2 linked regions of the Niabella beijingensis genome follow. The protein of the gene in region 1 interacts with the protein of each later gene in a pairwise test. Links are inferred from orthologs where the notes say so. Each region holds a gene or a part of one and is shown on either strand. Other genes may lie near its edges.

Evidence for each region. Proteins that work in one complex are often made in the same cells at the same time.
Region 2: the proteins of K7B07_RS16990 (region 1) and dnaE interact in binary tests that used the Escherichia coli proteins (3 or more experiments, as listed by UniProt). The link is inferred for Niabella beijingensis from one-to-one orthologs.

The regions. Positions count from the first base shown.
Region 1 is NZ_JAIQDI010000002.1:206,853-212,144, forward strand. What follows is about bases 1,263-4,154. They hold K7B07_RS16990 (DNA polymerase III subunit gamma/tau), read right to left. Parts: upstream 3,648-4,154; coding sequence 1,878-3,647; downstream 1,263-1,877. Other genes in these bases: yidC (membrane protein insertase YidC), read left to right, coding at 1,263-1,752; K7B07_RS16995 (endopygalactorunase), read right to left, coding at 3,728-4,154. Outside these bases: more of yidC, read left to right, coding at 1-1,262; more of K7B07_RS16995, read right to left, coding at 4,155-5,292. UniProt on the Escherichia coli protein: Part of the beta sliding clamp loading complex, which hydrolyzes ATP to load the beta clamp onto primed DNA to form the DNA replication pre-initiation complex.
Region 2 is NZ_JAIQDI010000002.1:473,145-479,741, forward strand. What follows is about bases 788-4,984. They hold dnaE (DNA polymerase III subunit alpha), read right to left. Parts: upstream 4,660-4,984; coding sequence 988-4,659; downstream 788-987. Also shown: excinuclease ABC subunit UvrA, read left to right, coding at 1-470; K7B07_RS18090 (C40 family peptidase), read left to right, coding at 5,039-5,797; K7B07_RS18095 (lipopolysaccharide biosynthesis protein), read right to left, coding at 6,130-6,597. UniProt on the Escherichia coli protein: DNA polymerase III is a complex, multichain enzyme responsible for most of the replicative synthesis in bacteria. This DNA polymerase also exhibits 3' to 5' exonuclease activity. The alpha chain is the DNA polymerase catalytic subunit.

The DNA.
Region 1 (5,292 bases):
CACCAGAAGCAGCAGGCCAAACAGGATTCCATCGCCAATGCACTGAAACCAAAGCTGGATACTGCTGCCATGCGGCTGGATTCCATCCGCGCCGATTCCCAGCGGCATGTGGCCAGTGCCGGAATGTTTGTGAGTGCGGCACAGGGCGCCGAGCAACTGGTGACAGTGGAGAACGAAGTGTTTAAGATCGCTTTTACCAACAAAGGCGGACAGCCGAAATATGTAGAGCTTAAGAAATTTAAAAATGCGATGGACAGCCAGCACGTGCGGCTGGCGGCCACCGATTTTAATAAGATCAGCTATGCGATCAATACTGCGGCCAACCAGAGCGCCCAGACGGCCGATCTGTATTTCAGCAACGGAAGGGTAGAGCCGGGACCTTCCGGATCAAAACTGGTGACATTTGAATTGAAAGGAGGAGACAGCACATCAGGTGCCGGCGCTATCACGCACCAGTTCATTATCTATCCCAACGACTACAAGATCGATTTTAATATCGGTCTGTTGCAGCCCGGCAGCCTGTTGTCACAAAATACCATGAATATGGTTTGGCAGTATGATGCCGCCCAACAGGAGTCCGATATTGAGTTTGAAAAACAGAATACACAGATCGGCTATATGGAGAATGGTAATTTCGATTATCACACCATCGGCCGCAAAGACCACGTGAATTTTGAAAAGAGTGTGAACTGGATCGGCATCCGCCAGCGCTTCTTTAATACCTTCCTGGTGGCCAAGGATAATTTTGCCGGTGGCAAGATCTCCTGGTCCATACCTCCGGATGCCAACAAGGAAGTGGTAAAAAGCACGGCCAATATGCAATTAAAAGTGCCTGCCGGCAATGCTGCCAATGTAGCCATGAGCATTTACTACGGACCTGCTGATTTTAATATCCTTAAGAAATACGATAACGGCTTCAGCAAAATGGTTAATCTCGGACAGGGCATGTATGCCTTTGTACGGCCGCTCAACCAGTATGTGATCATCCCCGTATTCAATGCGATGAAGAGCTTTGTGACCAATTACGGTATTGTAATTGCGTTGCTGACACTGGTGATCCGACTGCTCATTTCACCGCTTACCTATAAGAGCTACCTGAGTGGCGCCAAGATGAAGGCACTGCGGCCGGAGATCGCCACATTGAAAGAAAAATTCGGAACCGACCAGCAGGCGATGAGTATGGAGCAGATGAAACTCTTCAGGGAGGCCGGGGTTAACCCGCTGGGAGGCTGTATTCCGGCATTGTTCCAGATCCCGATCTTCTTTGCGCTGTACAGCTTCTTTAATTCCAGCGTAGACCTGAGGGGAGCGGATTTCTTATGGTCGCACGACCTGTCGGCCTTTGATGCGCCCCTCAACTTTGGTGTTCACATACCATTGCTGGGCAGTCACCTCAGCCTGTTTACCATTACGGCTACCGTCACCAGCTTGCTGATCTCAATTTACAGTATGAGTATGTCGCCCGATCAGAGCAACCCGATGATGAAATACATGCCGTATATTTTCCCGGTATTCCTGCTGTTTATCTTCAACAGGCTGCCTTCGGCACTTACCTGGTATTATACGGTGTCCAACCTCATTACGCTGGCATTGCAGTTTGTGATACAGAATTATATCATCGATCACGACAAGATCCTCACGCGGATACAGGAAAACCGCAAAAAGCCAAAGACTAAATCCAAGTGGCAGGAGCGGCTGGAACAGATGCAGGAGCAGCAAAAGCAAATGCAGGATCAGCGGAAGAAAAAATAGCTACAGGAATTCGGGATATAAGAACTGAGTGCTGAGATTATCTCGGCACTCAGCATTTAATTGCCACGCTTTAGCTGAAGGTATTAACTTATATCTCAACTCTCAAATCTGAAATCTCAATAGCCCTACCGGTCCAGTTCCATTTTTAGTTTCTCTTTCAACTCTTTTACCAGCGGGTATTTTTCAATCATTTTCTGGTATTGCTGTACGGCCGTAAGTGGCTTGGGGTCATTATTCCCGGTCACCTCCACATTTTCCCGTTTGGTGATGTAGAACTGGAGCTGGGTATTGGAAAGGCGTTGTTGCAGGAACTCCGACGTTTGCGTTTTACAGCTTTCAATAAACCGGTACTCGATCGCATTAGCCGTATATACATAAAAGGAATTGTCATCGAGCACTTTCAGCTGAGCCAGGTCAAAGCTCTGGGCAGCCGAGTTCTTGTTTTCTTTTAATAACACGATAAAAGCATCCCAGGCTTCCTGTAATGTTTCCTGTGTCAGGGGCTGATCCACCTGCTCTACATGGGTGTCTTTGAATTGCTGCCGCAGTTTTTCCAGGCTGCTGATCTTTCTTGAAGAGGCGGGCTCTTTTTGCACCGGCGGAACTGGAGCCACCGGCCGCGGTGCCGGTTCTTCAATGATCAGCCGGCTGGCCTGTGGTGCCGGTGTAGTGGCAGGTACTGTTTCCTTTAAGGTGGCGGATCTCGCCAGCACGGGTTGGATGTTACGGAACGGGACCGCAACCGCTTTATCCGCTATTTTTTTTTTAACCAGCCCGGCATCGCCGGCGGCCAGTTCCATTGCCTGTTGCAGGTAACAGAGCTTGATCAGCGTCAGCTCCACGTGCAGCCGCTTATTGCGGGCAGCTCGGTAATTGATCTCGGATTCGTTCAATATATTCAGTGCGCTGATCAGGAAGGAGGCCGGCGTGTTCTTTGCCGTTTCGAGATATTTCTGTTTAAAGCTCTCCACGGTATCCAGCAGTGCCACCACTTTTTCATCCTTGCTCACCAGGAGGTTCCGGATAAATGCGGCAAAGCCGTTCAGTACCAGGTCACCTTCAAATCCTTTCCGGTTGATATCATCATACAGCAGCATCGCCGAGGAAAGGTCCTGTTGCAGCATATGATCCAGTAGTTTGAAATAATAATCCTCATCCAGGATATTAAGATGTTCCAGGGTGTTGGTATAGTTCAGTTCACCATTGGTAAAACTTACGATCTTATCCATGATGCTCAGCGCATCGCGCATACAGCCCTCGCTTTTCTGGGCAATGGTCTGCAGTGCCGCCTTCTCTGCGTTTACACCTTCCTTCTCACAGATCGCTTCCAGATGCTCTACGGTATCATTGGTGGTGATCCGTTTGAAATCAAAGATCTGGCAACGGCTGAGGATGGTCGGCAGGATCTTGTGCTTTTCGGTGGTGGCCAGGATAAAGATGGCATAAGGCGGTGGTTCCTCCAATGTTTTCAGGAACGCATTGAAGGCCGAAGAGCTCAACATATGCACCTCATCTATAATATATACCTTGTAGCGGCCGGCCTGTGGTGCAAAACGCACCTGGTCTACAAGAGTCCGGATATCATCCACGGAGTTATTGCTCGCCGCATCCAGTTCGTGGATATTCAATGAAGTGCCCTGGTTAAAGGATACACAGGAGTTGCATTCGTTACAGGCCTCACCATCCGGGGTGGGATGTTCGCAGTTGATGGTTTTGGCCAGAATCCGGGCACAGGTGGTCTTACCTACTCCGCGGGGACCACAGAACAGGAACGCATGTGCTAGCTGGTTCTGTTTAATGGCATTTTTTAATGTAGTGGTGATATGTGCCTGTCCTACAACCGTATCAAAGGTCTGGGGTCTGTATTTGCGCGCCGAAACAATAAATTTATCCATGAAAAGCTCCTGATATTATCTAACAAATGTAACATAATTGGATAAGCTTTTGTTGTGGCCGGGATGAATGTGGAAAAGTGTCAGAGACCGGTATTGCGATTGCTTTTCCGGTCCTTTCTGTTGGGTGCAGCGGGTGCCATTTCCTTCTTTTTTAAGGAGATAGCGGTAGCATTTTTAAAAGAAAAGATTTGCTGCGTTCCGGAAGGGATCGCTATGTTTTGCAGGAGCACCTGATGTACGTCATCGAAGTAAAGCGGATAACGGCCATCAGGTTTTTCTGATTGAAACGATGCATTGGTCATTTTCAGGTTTTTGACGTGCCGGGCCCAGAGCCCCCAGGAGGGCTGCAGTTTCAGGTTGGATGCATTGTACTGGCCTACACCCAATTCCGGAGGGTTGGCAACGGTATCGGTAGCCGGATGCCCGCCTTTTACAAGAACGGTGATGTCATTGAAACGGATGTTGCTGATATAGGCCGTGTGTCTGCCATCCGGTAAACGGAACGGAAGCCCGCCCTCAACATGCTTTGCATCCGGCAGCTGGTAACCTGCAATGATCGGGGAAGCGGTCCGCTGTGTTCCGTTATAGGGTGTCCAGCGCCGGCCTTCTTTTCCATAAGAACTTCCGCCATATACTTCTGAAATATCCACACCGTTCAGAAAAATATCCTCTACTTTTCCCATGGATACATTTGTTACCAGCAATTCATCCCGGGTGGTGCCATTTTCAGTAAACCGGAAACGCTGTACATCCGCACCCAGTACGCGTCCCCTGTTTGAGATCGAAATAAAGAAGGGCGTATAGGTACGCAGCATTTTAGAACGGTGGTGTAAAACACCGGTATGCCCGCAGTTGAGATGGATGTTCCGGATATGTCCGCCGTCATTGGTGGAAATGGAAAACCCGGCTTTGTTGGCTCCCAGTACATAGATATTGTCTACACAGATATCGGTGATATCGTCTGCTGTTTCCGATCCGATCTGGAAAAGATTGCAATTGGTATCGCCGATGACATTTCGCACCCTGTAATTTTTAGCCGGTCTGGTAAAACCCAGTGAACAATCCGAACCGGGCTTTACGATATCATCAGAGCTTACTTTTGAATAGATATTTGTGACAGTAACCTCATTGCAGCTCATAAAATCGTAGATATCGCGGGCATTACCGGTATGGAGCCGGGCAAAATAGGTATCATGCACGTCAATGGAATCCGTACCGGTAGCCAGCAACACAAAATGACCGGCGCGGTCGATCTGGAGCATGTTCTGTGTATTGAAGTCCTTTGTTTTGTTTTTTAAAATGTAATAGGGCGCATCCGCTGTGCTGTCGTACCAAAGGTCTTCATTTCGCTGGATACCTCCGATCTCCACAGCGGTACAGAGTTTTAGGGAGAACATCTTATCACAACGATTGTCTGAGGGGTTGTTCATTACTTTGTCGCCGGTTACCAGGTTGCCGTCACCGGTGATGCGACCATTGCCGATAATTTTTATATTGTGCAGCCGTTCTCCGAAGAACATTGCATTTTTGAAAAAAGTATGTCCCACATCCTGTTTGGTCAGCCAGTTCTCAGGGTTTTCGTAGGGACCTTTGTCGGTGGGCGACAGTCCTGAGCGGTATTTTTTATCACTGAACCAGGTGCTTT
Region 2 (6,597 bases), 270 kb from region 1 along the record:
TTTCGGATGTGCTGGATATGACCGTGGATGATGCCGTGGAATTTTTTCAGGCAGTGCCGTCCATTTACCGGAAAATAAAGACCCTGCAGGATGTGGGTCTGGGCTATATCACCCTGGGGCAAAGCGCTGTAACCCTCAGCGGGGGCGAGGCCCAGCGGGTGAAGCTGAGCACGGAGCTGTCCAAAAAAGATACCGGTAAAACATTTTATATCCTGGATGAACCCACCACGGGTTTGCATTTTGAAGACATCAAACATCTGTTGCAGGTGCTGAACAAGCTGGTGGATAAGGGCAACACGGTGCTGGTAATCGAACACAATATGGATGTGATCAAGGTAGCGGACCATATCATCGACCTGGGACCTGAAGGAGGGGATGGTGGTGGAGAGATCCTGTTTGAAGGAACACCGGAAGCGCTGGTGAAATGCAAAGAAAGTTATACAGGGTATTACCTTAAGGGGGAACTGTAATGGTTTTTTTTAACCATTAAGGAGTTAAGGGTCGTTAAGTTTTTTTAATGCTTAATGGCTCCTGAATGCCTTAATGTTTTTAGTATTTGTATGATGGGGTTACCCGGTAGTTGAACCATTAAGGAGTGAAGGGACGTTAAGTTTTTTGGTGCTTAATGGCTCCTGAATGCCTTAATGTTTTTTGTATTTGTATGATGGGGTTACCCGGTAGTTTGAACCATTAAGGAGTTAAGGGTCGTTAAGTTTTTTAATGCTTAATGGCTCCTGAATGCCTTAATGTTTTTAGTATTTGTATGATGGGGTTACCCGGTAGTTTTAACCATTAAGGAGTTAAGGGTCGTTAAGTTTTTGATGCTTAATGAATCCTTAATGCCTTAATGGTTTTTTGCATTTGTATGATGGGGTTACCCTGTAGTTGAACCATTAAGGAGTTAAGGGTCGTTAAGTTTTTTAATGCTTAATGAATCCTTAATGCCTTAATGTTTTTTATGTCTGTATGGTGGCGGTTCCTATAATCCTAATTCAGTTCCACTGCCACATTCCAGTTGGGTTGCTGTGCCAGGTATGCGATCAGTTCCTGGTTCATTTCAAAGCCCTTGCCCCGCGTCAGCAGATCAACCGTAATGTCCTCTGCAGGGTCTTTTATGGAAAGCTTTAAGGTACTGGGCCCTTTATGTTCTTTCAGATTGGTATGAATGAATTCCACGGCCTCCTTTGTGACCTCTTCCACGGGCAATTCTATTTTCAGATTTTTGGTCTGGTTCTTCATTACGCTCTCTGCCAGACAGATCGATGAAATTTTGAAATCAAAATCCCCGTTGAAGCGTTGCTTGAAGTAACCGGTCATATATACGGTGGCGCCCAGTTGCAGCATCGGGGCGTATTTCATATAATCCTCTGAAAATAGCACCAGGTCCAGCTTTCCGCTGTAGTCTTCAATAATAAAACTTCCGAATTTATTTCCCGTCCTGGAGATCCGGTGCTGTGCATCCGATACCAGTCCCATGATCTTAAAATTAGCGGCCGAACTGATCTTTTCTTTTTCCTGTGTTTTGTATTCGTTGATATAAGAGATCTTGGAGATACCGTAATGTTCCATTTCAAACCGGTAGTCATCCAGCGGATGCCCGCTGATAAAGATACCCGTTACCAGTTTTTCATGATCGAGTTGTACAACCAGCGGCCAGGGTGTACAGTCCGGTATTTTCGGTACCTGGACCTCCATCACTTCTGCAAGATCACCAAAGAGGGTATTGGTAGAGGTTTGTGCCTGGGCCTGGCACACCTGCCCGTATTTGACGATCTTTTCTAGACCATTGGTCATATCCCCCTGGGGAACATAAAAATACTGGGCACGGTGCAGGTCTGTAAAACAATCAAAGGCGCCGGCATAGGCCAGGCTTTCCAGTGTTTTCTTATTTACGGTGCGCTGGTTCACGCGCTTGATCATATCGAAGATAGAGGTATACGCCCCGTTCTCATCCCGTTCCAGGATCAGACTTTCCACTGCGGCTTCACCCACGCCTTTTAATCCACCCAGACCAAAGCGGATCTCGCCCTTTTTGTTTACCGCAAATCCTTTCTGGGATTCATTGATATCCGGACCAAGTACCGGCAGTCCCATACGTTTACACTCTTCCATAAAGAAAGTGATCTTTTCCAGTGAACCGGCGTTGTTCAGTACGCCCGCCATGTACTCGCTGGGGTAGTGGGCTTTGAGATAGGCGGTCTGGTAGGCCACGAAAGCGTAACAGGTAGCATGCGATTTGTTGAACGCGTATTGCGCAAAAGCCTCCCAGTCGGTCCATATCTTATCCAGTTTGTCCTGCGGATGCCCCTTCTGTACGGCTCCGTCCACAAACTGTTTTTTCATTTTATCCAGCACCGCTTTTTGCTTTTTACCCATGGCCTTCCGCAGTACGTCGGCATCCCCCTTGCTAAAGCCCGCCAGTTTCTGGCTCAGCAGCATCACCTGCTCCTGGTATACGGTAATACCATAGGTATCCTTCAGATCGTCTTCCATTTCCGGAAGGTCAAAGGCTACTTCCTGGCGGCCGTGCTTCCGTTCGATATAATCGGGGATATAAGCCAGCGGACCCGGCCGGTACAGGGCGTTCATGGCAATGAGGTCATCAAAGCGGTCGGGTTTCAGTTCCCGCAGGTATTTTTGCATACCCGCACTTTCAAATTGGAAGGTGGCATTGGTTTCGCCTTTCTGATAAAGCTCATAGGTCTTTTCATCATCCAGCGGTATATCGTCAATGACAATGTCAAGATTGTGGTTTTGCCTGATGAGTTTTAGCGCATCCTTTATGATGGTAAGGGTCTTTAACCCCAGGAAGTCCATTTTGATAACACCGGCTTCTTCGATCACACTGCCTTCGATCTGGGTCACCCAGAGATCGGAGTCCCTGGCGGTGCTCACTGGTATCAGTTCGGTAAGGTCCCTGGGGGCAATGATGATCCCCGCCGCGTGGATGCCGGTATTACGTACCGATCCTTCCAGGATCTCTGCTTCATGCAATACCTTGGCCTGAAGGTCATCGCCGTTATAGATATCGCGGATGCGTTTTACATTCTCAATATCATCGGCACCCAGCCCTTCTTTTTCGATCAGCGATTTTTCACCGGCTTTTGGCGAAAGAGGCGCATGCAATACCCGTTTTAACGAGATGCCGGGCTTTTCCGGAACCAGTTTTGCCAGGGCGTTGGAGTCCGGTAGCGGGAGATCCATTACCCGTGCCACATCTTTGATACTCATTTTGGCGGCCATGGTACCATAGGTAATGATCTGTGCCACCTGGTTCTTGCCATATTTTTGAACCACATAGTCGATCACCCGCTGGCGGCCTTCATCATCGAAGTCGGTATCGATATCCGGCATCGATTTACGGTCGGGGTTGAGGAAACGCTCAAACAGGAGATTGTACTTTATGGGATCGATATTGGTGATACCGATACAATATGCCACCACAGAACCCGCGGCGGAGCCCCGGCCGGGTCCGATGAACACACCGCTGTCGCGGCCTGCTTTGATAAAATCACTTACGATCAGGAAGTACCCGGCAAACCCCATGGTTTTGATGGTGAACAATTCAAAGTCGATGCGTTCTTTGGTACTGTCGGGCATCACTCCATACCGTTGTTGTGCTCCTTCGTAGGTCAGGTGCCGGAGGTATTCCCACTGGTTGAGTGAATCGGCAGAAACGACCCCTTTGTCCGTTTTTTCATCTTCGGTATGAAGCCGGAAATCACCGGGTATGGGGAAGTTGGGCAGCAGGATACTGCGCTTCAGGTCCAGCAGCTCAATTTTATCAACAATAGCGTTGGTATTGTCAATGGCTTCCGGGATATCATGGAACAGCTTGCTCATTTCCTCCGTGTTCTTAAAATAGAACTGATCGTTGGCAAAGGCGAAGCGCATGTTTTTCATGTTTACATCATCGTCGGCAAAGTCGCCCCGGAATGCTGGTGTGGACTGCTTTTCACCCGTATTGATACAAAGCAGGATATCGTGCGCATTAAAATCGTCCTGCTCTACATAATGAGAATCGTTGCTGGCAATGATGGGTACCTTATATTTTGCCGCAAAGCGGATCAGAACCTCGTTTACCTTTTCCTGGTCACCGATGCCATGACGCTGGAGCTCCACATAAAAGTCCTCTCCGAAAAGATCCAGCCACCATTTAAATTCCTGTTCCGCTTCTGCTTCTCCTTTGCGCAGGATCGCCTGGGGAACGGAGGCCCCCAGACAACAGGTGGTGGCGATCAGTCCTTCGTGGTATTGCAGGATCAGTTCCTTATCGATACGCGGATATTTACCATATAATCCTTCTATAAACCCGAGAGAAGTAAGTTTGGTAAGATTCCGGTATCCCTGCTCGTTCTTGGCCAGGAGGATCTGATGATAGCGTTTATCCTTCTTTTCCTTTGTAAAGGTCTTTTCATGCCGGTTTTCTACGAGGTAGAATTCACAACCGACAACGGGTTTTACTTTTGGTTTCCCGTTTTCATCCAGGTGCTTGTATGCTTCCGCCACAAACTGGAATACCCCGAACATATTTCCGTGATCACTGATCGCCAGGGCGGGCATACCGTCTGCAATGGCTTTTTTATAAAGGGAGCCGATGGGGGCCGCTCCATCCAGCAGGGAATATTGTGTATGTACGTGTAAATGCGAGAATTTCATGTTGTATCTTTTTACCTTCCGCCAAACAGGTTTAACAGGTATACCGGGTCAGGCCCACAACGTAGTGTGTGGCTTCCGGCTGCTAAAATGCATAAAAACAGTAAAAGAACAGGGATAAATTTATGCACACCCTGTCACTAAAACAATCAGGCTCAGGGTTTGGTTTTAAAACTAACAAGTGATTGTTTGCAAGGCTGCAACGGTTTGCTGTATGTATTAAATTTTATTTATAATGAAAGTTTTATAAATATATTTTTAAAAAATGTGTATTACGGGCAATAAACCGGTTTTATCCGCGTTTAACTATAATTGTAAACTGGAATTTAAGAACATCATAGTTTAGATTCTTGTATTTGGTAAAAAGTTTAAAAACAGCATTTTGAGACATATATTGACTGGATTTAGTGTGATGGTTCTGATGGCTAGCTGCTCGACCGCTTCTAAATTTTTTGCTTCAAACAGGAATGAATCCGGCAAGGAACAAAACGCTGCTCAAAAAGAACCAGCTCCCTCAAATGCTTATATGGAGCAGGTAACGATCTCTCCCAGGAATTCGAAATCCGATACACGCATGGAGCGTATTGAAAAAACGATCGCTTCCAGCGAGGTTAAGGATGTAAAGGCCGTGCATGCAGCGATCCTGCTGCCGCGGACAGCACCAGCTTCTGAACTGCAGAAAAAATATGCCGCGATCTTAAATGTATTACCCAATTCAATTATCAATAACGACCTGCTGGAAACCATGGATGACTGGTATGGTACGCGTTACCAGTATGGCGGAACCAGTAAATATGGTATTGACTGCAGCGCCTTTACCCGGGAAATGTACCGGGGAGCTTACGGCATTGAACTTCCCAGGACAGCGCGGGAACAGTATGGAAAGGCCCGTAAGATTTCAGCGACGGAACTGAAAGAGGGGGACCTGGTGTTCTTTAATACAACAGGCGGTGTTTCTCATGTGGGAATGTACCTGGGCAATAACAAATTTGTTCATGCTTCCACCAGCAAGGGGGTAACGATCAGTGATCTGTATGAGACGTATTATATATCGCGTTTTATCGGCGCAGGCCGTGTTGAAGCCGGTAACAGCGAGTACCTGGCGCATAACAACGATGGCTCTTCCGGTGCAAGTAATTAATATCGGCTACTTTCAATAACTAAGAAGTGCTTCCCCCGCGGGAGGCACTTTTTTATTGTGGCTGCCTGGAGGGAAGATTGTCCCAACAGCCCGTGAATACCCGGTGCTCCATTTTCAGTATGGGATTGATCAAAAAGTTCCTTTGTTAGGCAGGCCCGGTGACTGCATGTGCATCAAGCTAATGTTTGCAGTTAGAGCGCTGCACCCGTTTTTATTTAATAAATTGTAAAGGAGCCGCTGCCGGATAAAGGCTTCTTATCCTGACGCATACGGTTCTTCGGGAAAGGGGGCATTTTCTATAAAACAACCGCAGCTCAATTCCGGTATCCCGCTTAACGCCGCTTGATCCGTTTCCGGAGCGACTCCAGCACCGGTTGCAGGTCCGGTGTGAGTTTCAGCCAGTAAACACCACCTATCACCGCTGCCAGTATAAAAATGCTGCGCGCAAATAACCCGGCAAAGCCGTGCAGGTTCCGGAACAACAGCCAGGAAATAATGTAAACAGTTGCGCTCAAAATAATGGTGTATAAGGATCTTATCGTAAACGGGAACAACCGGAATTTCCTCCAGAGGAACAGGATCCGGACTCCGTTGTAAATCATCACTGAGATCAGGTTGGCCAGTGCCGGGCCGAAGATGTCCATTTTTTTTGCCAGATAATAGTTTAGCGGAAGCATCAGCAATAACAATATGATGCCGCTGGTGAGTTCAAATTTCCAGTACTTAGATGTTCCGATGATAGAGGCATTCACCCCGGTGCCAAGGTCGATGATCTTGGTAATTCCCAGCAGCAGGAATAC